2 regions of the Streptomyces sp. x-80 genome follow, and region 1 is predicted to be linked to the other one. Evidence: riboswitches for the same ligand, from Rfam matches in the RefSeq annotation. Region 1 holds a riboswitch; the other holds the start of a gene.

The links. Region 1 has a riboswitch for cobalamin ahead of ACLJWH_RS33825 (ribonucleoside triphosphate reductase). Riboswitches for the same ligand answer to the same signal wherever they lie in the genome.
Region 2: linked by a shared signal. The riboswitch ahead of metE (5-methyltetrahydropteroyltriglutamate--homocysteine S-methyltransferase) and the one ahead of ACLJWH_RS33825 (ribonucleoside triphosphate reductase) in region 1 are both predicted to bind cobalamin.

Annotation. Positions count from the first base shown of each region.
Region 1 is NZ_JAJPWM010000022.1:27,845-35,114, reverse strand. It holds gene ACLJWH_RS33835 (winged helix-turn-helix domain-containing protein) at 225-773, opposite strand; gene ACLJWH_RS33830 (anaerobic ribonucleoside-triphosphate reductase activating protein) at 1,394-2,044, opposite strand; gene ACLJWH_RS33825 (ribonucleoside triphosphate reductase) at 2,041-3,828, opposite strand; cobalamin riboswitch at 3,869-4,100, opposite strand; gene ACLJWH_RS33820 (CGNR zinc finger domain-containing protein) at 4,286-4,807, opposite strand; gene ACLJWH_RS33815 (MFS transporter) at 4,833-6,317, shown strand; gene ACLJWH_RS33810 (hypothetical protein) at 6,725-7,270, shown strand, end outside.
Region 2 is NZ_JAJPWM010000026.1:38,476-45,745, forward strand. It holds gene ACLJWH_RS36370 (CbtB domain-containing protein) at 1-31, shown strand, start outside; gene ACLJWH_RS36375 (CbtA family protein) at 53-811, shown strand; gene metE (5-methyltetrahydropteroyltriglutamate--homocysteine S-methyltransferase) at 1,187-3,496, opposite strand; cobalamin riboswitch at 3,663-3,882, opposite strand; gene ACLJWH_RS36385 (ferredoxin) at 4,611-4,802, opposite strand; gene ACLJWH_RS36390 (cytochrome P450) at 4,823-6,043, opposite strand; gene ACLJWH_RS36395 (TetR/AcrR family transcriptional regulator) at 6,102-6,818, shown strand.

The sequences.
Region 1 (7,270 bases):
CCAGGTGCCCTCGTTCGTCGTACTGTCGCTGATCCCGCTGTCCGGCTGTGGCCGGTCTCCGGCGGTACGGCTGGGCGGGACCCGCTGCGCGCCGGTGATCGGCGCCGTGTGCCATGTGCCGTACCCGTGAGCCATGTTCGGTGACCCATGACCCATGACCCATGACCCATGACCCATGACCCATGACCCATGGGCCTACGGGGCCATGGGACGTGAAGCGTGGGCTACAGGAGGGGCAGGTACTTGTAGCCGATGCCGAACACCGTGCTGATGGACGCGCGGCGGCGCGGTCCCAGGCGGCGGCGCAGCCGGGCGATGTGCACATCGACGGTGCGGGTGCTGGACCGGGAGTCCGGCCAGACGGCGGCCATCAGCTGCTGTCGGGTGTAGGCACGGTGCGGGTGCCGGACGAGGTGGGCGAGGAGATCGAACTCAAGCCGTGGCAGGAGGAGTTGGTGTCCTTCGACGGATACGGTCCGGGCCGCGACGTTGATCTGGATCGGGTCCGGCGGGGCATCGGCGGTATACGGGAGACCGGCGGCTGCCACGGGACGGGCCGGTTCGGCGTGTGCGGGCGCCAGGATGATGCGGACCTCGTCCGAGGGGAGCCGGCGGACCGATACGGGTTCCAGGTCGCGCAGGGTCAGTTGCCACGTGCCGTCGGGGAGCCGGTCGACCGCCCAGGCGGGCTCGTCGCCGGGCCCGGCATCCGTCGGCCGGCGGTACTCGGCCGCCGACTGCGCGGTGAGGGTCGTCGAGGAGTGCAGAAACATGGTCTGGGCCCATTCCTCTTGCAAAGCAGGCGTGTACGGACAGACGTGGTGGTGCCCGACGGACGGAGCGCGAGGTGCCGCAATGCCCACGGACCCGCGTCCTCCCGGCCGTGACGTGGCGACGCAGTCGTAGCTTCGGTCCGAAAGAACGCTACATGTGATCGTCTGATTCCGGAAAGTAGCTTCCGGTGCGAGGGGTTGACCTTGACCTGATTTCGCGCCGGGGCTCCGTCGTGCGGCGACAGGCTGGTCGGGGTGGCGGCGCGCCAGAGCCGCCGGGGTGCGCGTGAGAGGGCGTGTGGCAGGCGTGCGAGGGCGCGCGCGTGCGGTGGGGCGCGCGGGCAGGAAAAGCGGCCGAAAGGCGTCGATAGGGATACGAGGTACAGGAGGGACGCGGCGGACACTTCGCAGGTGATCGGGGTGCCCGCACGGCGCGGCTCCGGGCCGGGTGGGGCCGCTGATGTCCGGGTGCCCGCCGGATGCCGGAGCCGCGTCGGCCGTGGCCGGCCGGCTCTCACGGGGGTCACCCCGGACGGGCGCCGCCCGCCGGCCCGCCTCGGTCGTCCGGTCGGCCCGGCCGACGGCGGTCCGCTCGCGCCCCGTACCGCCGCCGGGCGGGATCAGCCGCCCGGCCTCCTGGCCCGCTCCGCCACGGGGGAGGACCGTGGTCCGACGGTCTGGCCCTCGGGCCGGGCCTCCTGGCGGACGTGGCCACGGGCGCCCTGCGCCGCCAGCCACCGTCCGAGAGCGGCGAACTCCGCCTCGTCGAGCAGGGCCGGATCGACCGTCGTACGGAGCTGGTGCGCGGTGCCGGAGTCGAGCAGCAGGCGCAGGCTGCGCTGCGCGGGCCGGGCGCTGTTGCGGACGCCGGTGACCTTCTCGTACGCGTCGGGGGCGGCCTTTACGTCGAAGCCGACCCAGTCCACCAGGCCGGCCGCGAGGAGCTGTGCGAAGCGGCGCGGGAAGGCGCCGCCCGTGTGCAGGCCGGTGGCGAAGCCGAGCGCGCGGACCTCGCGCAGGGCGGTCGCCAGGCCCGGCTGGAGCAGTGGCTCGCCGCCCGAGAAGACGACGCCGTCCAGCAGTCCGCGGCGCCGGGCGAGGTGGGCGGTGACCGTCCGCCAGGGCACCGGTGCCGCCGCGTGGACCGGCAGCAGCTCCGGGTTGTGGCAGTAGCCGCAGCGCCACGGGCAGCCCTGGCAGAAGACGGTGGTGACCAGCCGGCCCGGCCAGTCGCAGGTGGACAGCCGGGACCAGCCGCCGATCCGTATCACGCGCCGGTCCCGGCGGCCTCGCGGAAGGGCAGGCGTTCGGCGTGCTCGCCCTTCTTGCCGATGTTGAAGGAGGAGACGGGGCGGTGGTAGCCCATGACCCGGGTCCATACCTCGCACTCCGCGCCGCACTGCGGGCAGGTGGTGTGCTCGCCGGACAGGTAGCCGTGCCCGGGGCAGACGGAGAAGGCCGGGGTGACGGTGAGATAGGGGAGCGAGAAGCGTTCCAGCGACCGGCGTACGAGGCGCCGGCAGGCGTCGGCGGTGGAGATCCGCTCGGACATGTACAGGTGCAGCACGGTGCCGCCGGTGTACTTGCGCTGGAGTTCGTCCTGCATCTCCAGGGCCTGGAACGGGTCGTCGGTCCAGCCGACCGGCAGTTGGGAGGAGTTGGTGTAGTAGGGGCGTTCGGCCGTGCCCGCCTGCCGGATGCCGGGGAAGCGGCGGCGGTCCTCCTTGGCGAACCGGTAGGTGGCGCCTTCGGCGGGGGTGGCCTCCAGGTTGTAGAGGTGGCCGGTCTCCTCCTGGAACGTCACCATCCGGGCCCGTATGTGGTCCAGCAGCCGTACCGCCAGCGCATGGCCTTCGGGACTGGTGATGTCGTGGGCGTCCGCGGTGAAGTTGCGGATCATTTCGTTGATGCCGTTGACGCCGATGGTCGAGAAGTGGTTGCGCAGCGTGCCGAGGTAGCGCTTGGTGTACGGGTACAGACCGCCGTCGATCAGCTCCTGCACGGTGACGCGCTTGATTTCCAGGCTGTCCCGGGCGAGTTCCAGGAGCCGGTCGAGGGCGGCGAAGAGGGCGGCCTCGTCGCCGGCGTGCAGATGGCCGAGGCGTGCGCAGTTGACGGTGACCACACCGAGCGAACCGGTCTGTTCGGCGCTGCCGAAGAGTCCGTTGCCGCGTTTGAGCAGTTCGGTGAGGTCCAGCTGGAGGCGGCAGCACATCGAGCGGATCTGGTGCGGGGACAGCTCGGAGTTGATGAAGTTCTGGAAGTACGGCAGTCCGTACTTGGCGGTCATGGCGAACAGCCGCTCGGCGTTCTCGCTCTCCCAGGGGAAGTCCGGGGTGATGTTGTACGTGGGGATGGGGAAGGTGAAGACCCGTCCCGAGGCGTCGCCTTCGGTCATGACCTCGATGTACGCGCGGTTGATCAGGTCCATCTCCGCCTGGAGATCCCCGTAGGTGAAGGGCATCTCCGCGCCGCCGATGACGGGTACCTCCGCGCGCAGGTCGGCGGGGCAGGTCCAGTCGAAGGTGAGGTTGGTGAACGGCGTCTGGGTGCCCCAGCGGGCCGGTACGTTCAGGTTGTGCACCATTTCCTGGATGCACTGCCTGACCTGCTCGTACGTCATCGCGTCAAGGCGGACGTAGGGCGCCATGCAGGTGTCGAAGGAGCTGAACGCCTGGGCGCCGGCCCATTCGTTCTGCAACGTGCCCAGGAAGTTGACGAGCTGGCCCACGGCGGACGAGAAATGGCGCGGCGGGGCCGAGTCGATCTGGCCCGGCACCCCGCCCAGTCCCTCGGCGAGCAGGGTGCGCAGCGACCAGCCAGCGCAGTAGCCGGAGAGCATGTCGAGATCGTGGATGTGCAGCTCGCCGGTGCGGTGGGCGTGGCCGATGGCGGGCGGATAGACCTGGTCCAGCCAGTAGTTGGCGATGAGCTTGCCCGCCGTGTTGAGGATCAGGCCGCCCAGCGAATAGCCCTGATTGGCGTTGGCGTTGACGCGCCAGTCACGGCGCTCCAGGTATTCGGTCACGGTATCGACGGCGTCGACAGCGGTCACGTCAGCCCTCCCACGAGGCATCGGGAATCCGCCGCGCACGGATGTGTGCGGCGTGGCCGGCAGGTCTTCGGACTCGTGGTCGCGGACACCTGGGTGCCCTCCTACTGGCCGTCGCTTCCCGGGCCGCGTGCGACGGTGCGCACACCCAGTGCTCGATGACGGCGGTCGTTACCGCTCACCGCTGCGGGGCAGTCCCGGATTCCCACCGGGTTCCCTCTTGCCTCGGCGACGGCCCAGGGGGGCGTCGCCGAACCGGCAGCCGCAACACTACATCTGGTGCGAACAGCGACACGCCGACACCAGATGTTGGGTGACTTTGGTCCCGGGGTGGGGACTTTGGTCCCTCCCCGGGCGGGCCGGTGTCCGGTCGCGTGCCGGTCGCGTGCCGGGCCCGGTGGCGGTGTCCGGTGCCGGCGGGGTGTCGTGTCCGGTGCCGTATCCGGCGCCCCCGTTCGGGTCAGGCGGACCGCCGGGCGCGGTGGCGGCGTACCGCGTCGCGGTTGGCGCAGGCGGGTGAGCAGTACCGCTGCCGGCCGGCCCGGCTGAAGTCCGCGTAGGCGTGGCCGCATTCGGTCAGCGCGCAGCGGCCCAGCCGGTGCATGCCCAGACCGGTCAGATGCAGTGCGGTGCCGACCGAGGCCACCGCGCGCAGCAGTCCGGCCAGGCTCAGGTCGTCCTCGCGGTAGTGGAGGTGCCAGCCGCCGTCGGCGTGGTCGGTCAGCCGGGGGTGTGCGGCGGCATCCGACAGCAGGGCATTGAGCCGGGCAGCGCGGCGCTCGTCCGTGGTGGCGTCGACGACCTCGGCCCAGCGGCGGAGGAAGTCCCGCACCTCGGTCAGGTCCGCGTCCCGTACCGGGCGGTCCAGGACCATGCCCGCCGCGACGCAGCGCTCGGCCAGTTCCGCCGCGTCGGCCGGCGGTGTGTTGGTGAGCTCGACCACAAGGCGGACCGGGTCCTCCCCGTAAGGGTTCAGTTGCATAAGGCCATTACAGCAGGGTGGCTCCATGGATCACTCACCCCTGGCCGGCCGACGGTCCGGCTCCGCGGCGCAACCGGCGCCGGGGCGGCCCGCGACCCCGCCCGAACAGCCCTCGGTGTCCCCGGCGAAGCCCGCACCGGGCCGGTGGCTGCCGCTCGTCGCCACCTGTCTCGGCACGTTCCTGCTGCTCGTCCACGCGACGATCGTGACGGTGGCGCTGCCGCGCATGGCCGACGATCTGCACGCGGGGTTCGGCGCCCTGCAATGGATCGTCGACGTCTACACGCTGGCCCTGGCCGGTCTGCTGCTCGGCATGGGTTCCCTGGGGGACGCCTTCGGACGCAAGCGCCTGTACGTCCTCGGCCTCGCCGTTTTCACGCTCGCCACCCTCGGGTGCGGCCTGGCCCCGAACGCGCAGGTCCTCATCGCGGCCCGCGCCGTCCAAGGGGTCGCGGGCGCCGCGATGTTCGGCACCCTGCTGCCGCTGATCGGCCTCACCTACCACGGGCGCGACCGGGCGCGGGCGTTCGCCGTCTGGGGCGCGGTCGCCGGTGCGGCGGCCGGGGCCGGCAACGTCCTGGGCGGCATACTCACCCAGTTCCTGTCCTGGCCGTGGATCTTCTACGGAGCGGTACCGGTCTGCGCCGTCACCCTCGTACTGTCCGTCAAAGTGCTGGTGCGCGATGCCCGTACACCGGCCCGTATCGACTGGCCCGGGATCGTGACCTTCACGCCGGCCGCGACGGGCCTCACCTTCGGCTGCGTCCGCGGCGGCGAGCGGGGCTGGGCGGACCCCTCGACGCTGCTCGGCTTCGCCGTCGGGGCGTGCGCGCTGCTCGCGTTCCTCCTGGTGGAGCGCGCCGCGGCGCATCCGATGCTGCCGCTCGCGCTGCTCCGCACGCCCGCCTTCAACGGCCTGCTGATCGCGGCCTGCGGCTACTACCTGGCCGCCTTCGGCTTCCTGCCGGTGCTCTCGCTCTGGCTCCAGAACGGCGTCGGTCTCGGTTCGCTGGCCACCTCACTGGTCATCACCGTTCAGCCGGCGGCCTTCATCGGCACCTCCGCGCCGGCCGGCGGCGCCCTGCGCCGGATCCCCGCGCGCTGGGCCATCGGCGGTGGCACGGTGCTCACCGGCGTCGGTGACCTGGCCCTGCTCGCCGTCCAGCCCGGCTCCTCCTGGCCGGTGCTGCTGCCCGGTCTGGTGCTCACCGGCGTCGGCGCGGGGCTCGTCTCGCCCGTCCTGCCGGCCCTCGCGATGTCCGCGGCGCCCCCGGAGCACAGCGGCGTGGCCGCCGCGGCCGCCAACAGCGCCCGTCAACTCGGCCTCGCCCTGGGCATCGCGCTGCTCGGCACCGTGTTCCACCGGTATGTGCCCGGCACGGGCGACGGCGCCCCGCCCGGGGCGTACGCGGCCGGTCTCGACGCGGTGTTCCTCCTCGCGGGCGTCATCGGGCTCGGCGGCGGGCTGTCGGCACTCCGGTTGATGAGGCCACGGGACGCTGCTCGATGACGGGAGGTGCCGGGGCGGCGGGCGGTGCGGGGGCGCGCGGCGGTGCTCGCGCGGTTGCGTGGCGGCGGTGCCGCCCGGCGCCCGCGGCCGGCCTCGGCGACGTTCTGACGCTGTTTCAGTTGTGATGGTTACGTGAAGGAATGAATATGCCAAACAGCTGCCCGGTGCTCCGGTGAAGAGTGCGGTGGTGGATCTCGGGCGGTGCGGAGAGAGCGCTGTTTCCGCCGTAATCCCATAGCGGCTAAATGGTGTGGAACCTGATATACCCGGCGACTATTTTCGCTACGTCTTGATGGTGAGTAGGGTGTGGCCCGCTGCCGCACGGATCTCCGGAAGGGATCCTGCCGAATTCGGCGCGGTCGGAATGTATGCGGGTGGGATGACGCCTTCAGGATCGGGAGGGGATCATGGCGGCTGGCGCTTTCGAGGGGCAGTACGTATGGAGTCCAGCGGCCAATGACCGGCAGTTGGCGAGCGCGTGCATGGACATCAGGGCGGGCCGCTACTTCAGCGCGCACGAGGTCCTCCGGGAGACGCGCGAGGATTTCGAGGTGCGGGCCCACCGTTCGCTGGTGCTCGCCTCGGAGGCGGCGGGTTCGGATCTGGCGGAGCGCTGGTTAGCGGAGGAGCCGGGCCCGGAGGCGGCCCTGCTGTGGGCCCGGGTGGCGATGCTCCGGGCGCTGCACATGGCCGACGCCGGCGACCGTCGGCAGGACGCCTTGGTGCGGATAGCGCAGACGGCGTGCGAACGGGCCGCCCAGCTGCTGCCCACGGACCCCACCCCGTGGGTCGCCCAGCTGGCGCTGACCCGCCTCAACCGGCCGCAGGACCCCGCCCCGCAGGGGCTGCTCACCGCGCCGACCGGCCCGTGGTACCTGTTCGCCCACATCCTCCGGCTCGACCCCTGGCACCGGGAGGCGCACCACCGCTTCCTGTCGTTCTTCTTCACCCGC
Region 2 (7,270 bases), on a different contig from region 1:
ACGCCACCTGCTCGGCTTCCCCTGCCACTGACGCGAGGGACGCCGCATACCCATGAACTCCGCAACGGTAAGAAACCTGCTCGTGCGGGGCATGCTCGCCGGCCTCACGGCCGGGGTGCTCGCCCTGATCGTCGCCTACTTCCTCGGTGAGCCGAACGTCGACGGCGCCATCGGCTTCGAGGAGGCCCACGCCCCGGCGCATGAGCACGAGGTCGAGCTCGTCTCCCGCGGCCTCCAGTCCACCGCCGGCCTCGCCACCGGTGTCCTGGTCTACGGTGTCGCGTTCGGCGGCATCGCCGCGCTCGCCTACTGCTTCGCGCTCGGCCGCGTCGGCCGCCGCACCCCGCGGGCCACCGCGCTGCTGCTGTCCGGCTGCGCGCTGCTCGCCGTGTACGTCGTGCCGTTCCTGAAGTACCCGGCCAACCCGCCGTCGGTCGGCGAGCCCGACACCATCGGCAGGCGCACGACCCTGTACTTCCTGATGATGCTGCTCAGCGTGCTCCTCGCGATCGCCGCCACCCTCCTGGGCAAGCGGCTCGTCCCACGACTGGGCGCCTGGTACGCCACGGTCGTCGCGGTGACGGCCTTCGCCCTCGTGATCGGGCTGGCGTATGCCTTCCTGCCCGTCACCAACGAGGTGCCGAAGAACTTCCCCGCGACCCTGCTGTGGCGGTTCCGCCTCTCCGCCCTCGCCATCCAGATCACCCTGTGGGGCGGTTTCGGCCTCGCCTTCGGCGAACTCGCCGAGCGGTTCCTGGCCCCCAAGCCCGCGCCGGCCGCACCGGGAGCGGCGGTCGCCGCCTCGGACTGACCGACCCGAAGCCACCAGGGAGAGGGCCCGCGGAACCATCCGGGGGCCCTCTCGCGTTCTCCGGACACCGACGCCCCGGACGACGGACATGACCCATCGACGACGCCGACCACATCGATCACACCGACCAGCCCGACCAGACCGATCAGGCAGGGCGTACGCGCAACTGATCGTGAGCCGACGACAGTAGCGAGCGGCGCCGGCTTCGCCACGGTGCGGGCACTCCACGACACCGGGTCAGCTCACGGCCGCCGCCAGGGGCGGACCACCGAACCGCCGGAAGGCCGCCGCAGGGCGAGGCCGGTGCGCACAGTGCGCACCGGCCTCGCCCCGGATCACGCGCGGTCAGTACACCGACGGCTCACGGCTCACGGCTCACAGCTCACCGCGGATCGTGCGCGCGGCGGCGACCAGGTTCTCCAGCGAGGCACGCGTCTCGGGCCAGCCACGGGTCTTGAGGCCACAGTCGGGGTTGACCCACAGCCGTTCCGCCGGCAGGGCCTCAAGTCCGGTGCGCAGCAGGGCGGTGGCCTCCTCGGCGCTCGGCACGCGCGGGGAGTGGATGTCGTACACGCCGGGGCCGGCCTCCCGCGGGTAGCCATGGGCCGCCAGCTCCCGGGCGACCTGCATATGGGACCGGGCGGCCTCCAGACTGATGACATCGGCGTCCAGATCGTCGATGGCCTCGACGATGTCACCGAACTCCGCGTAGCACATATGGGTGTGGATCTGGGTGGCCGGCCGCACCCCGCCGGTGGTGAGCCGGAAGGCTTCCGTGGCCCACCCCAGATAGGCGGACCGGTCGGCGGTGCGCAGCGGCAGGGTTTCGCGCAGGGCGGGCTCGTCCACCTGGATGACCGAAGTCCCCGCCGCCTCCAGGTCGTTCACCTCGTCGCGCAGCGCGAGGGCGACCTGGCGGGCGGTGTCGGCGAGGGGCTGGTCGTCGCGGACGAAGGACCAGGCGAGCATGGTGACGGGGCCCGTCAGCATGCCCTTGACCGGGCGGTCGGTGAGGGACTGGGCGTAGGTCGTCCAGCGCACCGTCATCGGCGCGGGGCGCGAGATGTCCCCGGCGAGGATCGGCGGCCGCACGTAGCGGGTGCCGTACGACTGGACCCAGCCGTGCTGGGTGGCGAGGTAGCCGGTGAGCTGTTCGGCGAAGTACTGGACCATGTCGTTGCGTTCGGCCTCGCCGTGCACCAGGACGTCCAGCCCGGCCTTCTCCTGGAAGGAGATCACCTCCCGGATCTCGGTCTTGATGCGCTCCTCGTACCCGGCGGTGTCGATGCGCCCGGCCCGCAGATCGCTGCGCGCGGTGCGCACTTCGGTGGTCTGCGGGAAGGAACCGATGGTGGTGGTCGGCAGCAGTGGCAGGCCGAGGTGGGCGCGCTGGGCGGCGGTCCGCTCGGCGTACGGCTGGGAGCGGCGCGCGTCGGCCTCGGTGACGGCCGCCGTGCGGGCCCGTACGGCCGGGTCCAGGGTGATCGGGGAGCCGGCCCGCGACGCCAGGTGGGCACGGTTGGCCGACAGTTCGGCGGCGATCGCGCCGGTGCCGCGCGCGAGGCCGTTGGCGAGCGTGACGATTTCGGCGGTCTTCTGCCGGGCGAAGGCGAGCCAGCGCACGATCTGCGGTGCGATGTCGTGTTCGGCGGTCGCGTCGAGCGGGACGTGCAGCAGGCTGCACGAGGCGGCCACGTCGACCCGGTCGGCCAGGCCCAGCAGGGTGCCGAGCACGGCCAGGGACTTCTCCAGGTCGTTGACCCAGATGTTGCGGCCGTTGACGACGCCGGCGACGAGGCGCTTGCCGGGCAGCCCGCCGACGGCGGCGAGCGCGTCGAGGTTGGCGGCGGCGGCCTCGGTGAAGTCCACCGCGAGCCCCTCCACCGGCGCCTTGGCCAGCACGGGCAGTGCGTCGCCGAGCCGGTCGAAGTAGGAGGCGACCAGCAGCTTCGGGCGGTCGGTGAGTGCGCCGAGGTAGCGATAGGCGCGCTCGGTGGCGTCCAGTTCGGCCGGGGTGCGGTCCTGGACGAGAGCCGGTTCGTCGAGTTGCACCCACTCGGCGCCCGCGGCGCGCAGGTCGGCGAGGACCTCGGCGTACACGGGCAGCAGCCGGTCGAGGAGGGTGAGCGGGTCGAAGCCGGCGGCCACACCGGGCGCGGGCTTGGCGAGCAGGAGGTAGGTGACGGGTCCGACGAGGACGGGCCGCGCGCTCAAGTCCAGGGCGAGGGCCTCCTTGAGCTCGGCCACCTGCTTGGACGAGTCGGCCGTGAACACCGTGCCCGGACCCAACTCCGGTACCAGATAGTGGTAGTTGGTGTCGAACCACTTGGTCATCTCCAGCGGCGCCACGTCCTGGGTGCCGCGGGCCATCGCGAAGTAGCCGTCCAGCGCGTCCGTTTCGACGGCGGCCCGGTGCCGCTCGGGGATCGCGCCGACCATGACGGTGGTGTCGAGGACATGGTCGTAGTACGAGAAGTCACCGGTCGGCACCTCGTGGACGCCGGCCCCGGCGAGCTGCCGCCAGTTGGCGCCGCGCAGTTCGGCGGCGGTGGCCTTGAGAGCGTCGGCGGTGACGCGGCCCTTCCAGTAGCCCTCGATCGCCTTCTTCAGTTCCCGGTTCTGACCCTGGCGGGGGTAGCCGTACACGGTGGCCCGTGCTGCCGCGGCTGCGGGCTTGGTGGTCACGGAGATCTCCTTCGCGAGATGAATCCCTGAGATCCCGGAGACGGGACGAGAGCGCGAAGGGGTGACAGACCGGACGCTCTGCGACCCTGCGCGGCATGGCACGGTCGTCCGCCTGGTATGTACGCCGACCCGCCCACGAGGTCACCGGGATGTCCGCGCACGAGGGGGTCGCACACGGGCAGCGGGCAGGTCTTCGGACTCGCGGGCACGTCCTCCCGAGGAGGACATCTACTGGCCGTCGCTTCCCAGGCCCGGACGGGCCCAGTGCGTGGTGACGGCGGTCGTTCCCGCTCACCGCTGCGGGGCAGTCCCGGATTCCCACCGGGTTCCCTCTTACGACGCATCCCGCCTGGCGGACGGGGCGAACCAGCTGCACCTGCCAGCCTACGTGGCCGTGCGCGGGCGCGTACGGCCACGTCCAGCATGCGGATGGTGAGGTGAGACACGTGACCGCGAGGCGTGAAACGGGCCGAGGGCGGGAATCGCCGCACCCGCCGCTCCCCTGTGGAGCCGTCCCGGGACCCTCGACAGGCCACGCCGTCCGGGCCCCGCCGCCCGGTGGTACCAGGTCCCTCAACTCCGGTCGTCCAGGGGGAGCCCCGGCCGGCCGGGGCCAGGCACGGACCGGGACGCGGCCCGGCCGCAGACGCGTGGTCCACGGGCGCCGCTGCCGCCGGAGCGGCGTTACCGCTCAGACGGTGACCAGGCGCGGGCGGGCCGGTCCGATCGGTGCGGACCGCCCGGCCGCTTGCCGAGTGACGGCGCGGGCCTGGCGACGAGGTGGGGCCGTGGACGTCGGGGAAAGCGGCGCTGATGCACCTGCTGGCCGCGTGGCGCGGTGATGGCCTGCCTTCCGTGGTGGATGTCAAGCCGGTGGTGGCCGACGGCAGTTCGTAGCCGTGGCCACAGGTGTTGGGGGTGTGCGGCTCGTGGTCGCGAGCCAGGGCCGTACGCACGGTCCTGGCAGGGAGCGAGCCGGGAACGCAGGAGGGTGTGGTCGTGATGTACACGGTGTCGGTGCGCCCGTGCCGGCGGATGCGGATGGTGCGGCACCTGGCGATCCGGGAGTGGTCGGCAGGGACCGGATCCCGTCGGCGGGCCGGTCCCGGCCGGGTTATTCGGTGATCTGGATGGCGCCGGACGGGCAGAGCATGCCTGCCTCCCGCGCGGCGGGCCGGCTGTCGTCGTCGGGGTCGGACTTGAGCACCGTGACCAGGCCGTCGTCGTCCTGGTCGAAGATCTCGGGTGCGGTCAGGGCGCAGAGGCCGGCCCCCACACAGACGTTCCGGTCGGCGGTCACTCGCATGGCCACTCCTTTCGCCGGGGTCACCAGGTGACCGGGAGTTCGTTGACGCCCTGGATCGTCGTGCCCGGTCGCAGCGTCAGCTGCTCGACGGGTACGGCCAGGCGCAACGTCGGAATGCGATCGAACAACGCGGTGATGATCACCTCAAGTTCCAGACGGGCCAGGTTCTGGCCGAGGCACTGGTGTACTCCGTAGCCGAAGGCGAGGTGGTGGCGGGCCGAGCGGTGCACGTCGAAGGTGTCCGGGTCCTCGAACACCGAGCCGTCGCGGTTGGCGATGGAGTTGGTGATGATCACGCCCTCACCGGCCCGGATGAGCTGCCCGTCGATCTCGATGTCGGCCAGGGCGACGCGGCCGCCCGCGATGTCGGCGATGGCGAGGTAACGGAGCAATTCCTCGACGGCGCCGGGTACGAGGCTGGGGTCGGCGCGCAGCGCGGCGTGCTGCTCGGGGTGGTCCAGCAGGGTGATCACGCTGAGCGAGGTCATCGAGGCCGTCGTCTCGTGGCCGGCGACGAGCAGCAGCAGCGCGGTCGAGACCAGTTCGTCGCGGTCGATCTCGCCGTTGGCCAGTTGCTCGGTGACCAGGCTGCCGAGCAGGCCCGAGCCGGGCTCTGCCTGGAGCTTGGTGATCAGCTCGTCCATGTAGTGCTCAAGGTCGTCGCGCGCGGCGACCGCACTTGCCACGTTCGTCGCCTGCACCAGCCGCCTGCTCGCGTCCTGGAAGAAGTCGTGGTCGTCGTAGGGCACGCCGAGCAGCCGGCAGATCACCATGGACGGCACCGGCAGTGCGAACCGGCTGACCAGGTCGGCGGGCGGACCCGCGGCGAGCAGCTCGTCGATGAAGCCGTGCACGATCCGCTCGATGTCCGTACGCATGCCCTTGATGCGCTTGACGGTGAACTCGCTGATCGTCATCCGCCGCTTGGCGTTGTGTTCCGGCGGGTCCAGGGAGATGAACCCCGGGCGCCGGTCCCGGAGGCCCTGGAAACGTGGCGAGGTGGCGGGGAAGTCGGCGTGGGTGCGGTCGGAGGACAGCCGGGGGTCGGCCAGCAGTTTGCGCGCCACCTCGTGCTTGGTCGCCACCCAGGCCAGGCGACCGTCGTAGAGGGTCACCTTCCGTAGTGAGTCCTGGTCGTCCCGGAGCCGGGCGTACCCGTCGGGCAGCTGGTAGGGGCAGGTGCGGTCGTTCGGGAAGGCGGGGGCGTCGTGCGTCTGGGGCGTCGTAACGGTCACGGTCATCGATCCCCTCATAGCCTTGCATTTAAAGAACGGTTAGTTCTCTAATTGAGAGGCTAGGGTGTTCCCGCAAGGAGCGCAACGCCCCCTCGGCAAACTCTCGGGAGTCACGCTGCCACCGAACGTCGACCAGACCGTCGAAGCGGCCGTTGACCACCGCAAAGGTCCGCGCCGCCGCGGTGAGGAGCTGGAAAACGCCATCCTGACGGCGGCGCTGGAGGAACTCACCGAAGTGGGTTATGCCGCGCTGACCATGGAACGGGTGGCCACCCGGGCCCGCACCAGCAAGGCCGCCCTCTATCGCCGTTGGCCCGGCCGCGCCGAACTGGTCGTGGACGCGTGCAAGCTGCGTCGCATCTCCGACGTCGACCTCCCCGACACCGGTGCGCTCCGCACGGACGTGATCGCCCTGCTGCGACAGGTGTCCGCGAAGATGGCCAGCCCGCTCGGGGGCATCCTGCGCGGCCTGCTCACCGAGATGACGCGCGATCCCGACTTCGCTCGGCTGATCCGGGAACAGGTCCACACCGTCGGTCCCGCGACGATCGGCGTCATCCTGGAGCGGGCCGTCGAGCGCGGTGAGGTCGAGCGCTGGATCCTGGATTCCCGGCGGGTCACGGTCGCGACCGACCTGCTGCGCAACGAGTTCCTGATGTTCGGCGCGCCCATCGAGGACGAGACCATCACCGACATCGTTGACGACGTGTACCTGCCACTGGTCCTGAGCCCGGCCCCGAAACCCGCGAGCGCCGCCGGTTCGGTCGGCAGCGCCGAGTAGCACCCTGCCGGCTGGGCGCGGCAGGGTGCCCGTGGCGCCGCTGCCGCGGCGGACGGGCTCCGTACCCCGGCCACCAGCGTCGTGGACGACACCGTGAGGTGGACGGCAACGCGGGAAGCTCACCGGCCGGCACCGGCCGGCTGTCCGTCCTTCAGCGCGTCCGTCCGCTGACGATAGACCGGAACGGCGGCACCTTCGTTCCCTGCCGCTGTTCCCTGCCCCTGTTCCCTGCCCGGTGGGTGGATCCGCGCTGTGACCGGCCCTCGGGGCACCGCGCCGGGAAGTCCCGGGCCTGAGGGCCGTGGCAGAGGAGTGTGGCGAATTCGATGTCGATGCCGATGGCGATAGCGACGTCGGTGCAGGACGCCCGGCCATGGCTCGTCGGCCCGCCTTCTCCGCGCCACCCCAGCACGATCCGCGACCGCTGAGCGAGCGCCAGAGCCGGAGTCCGG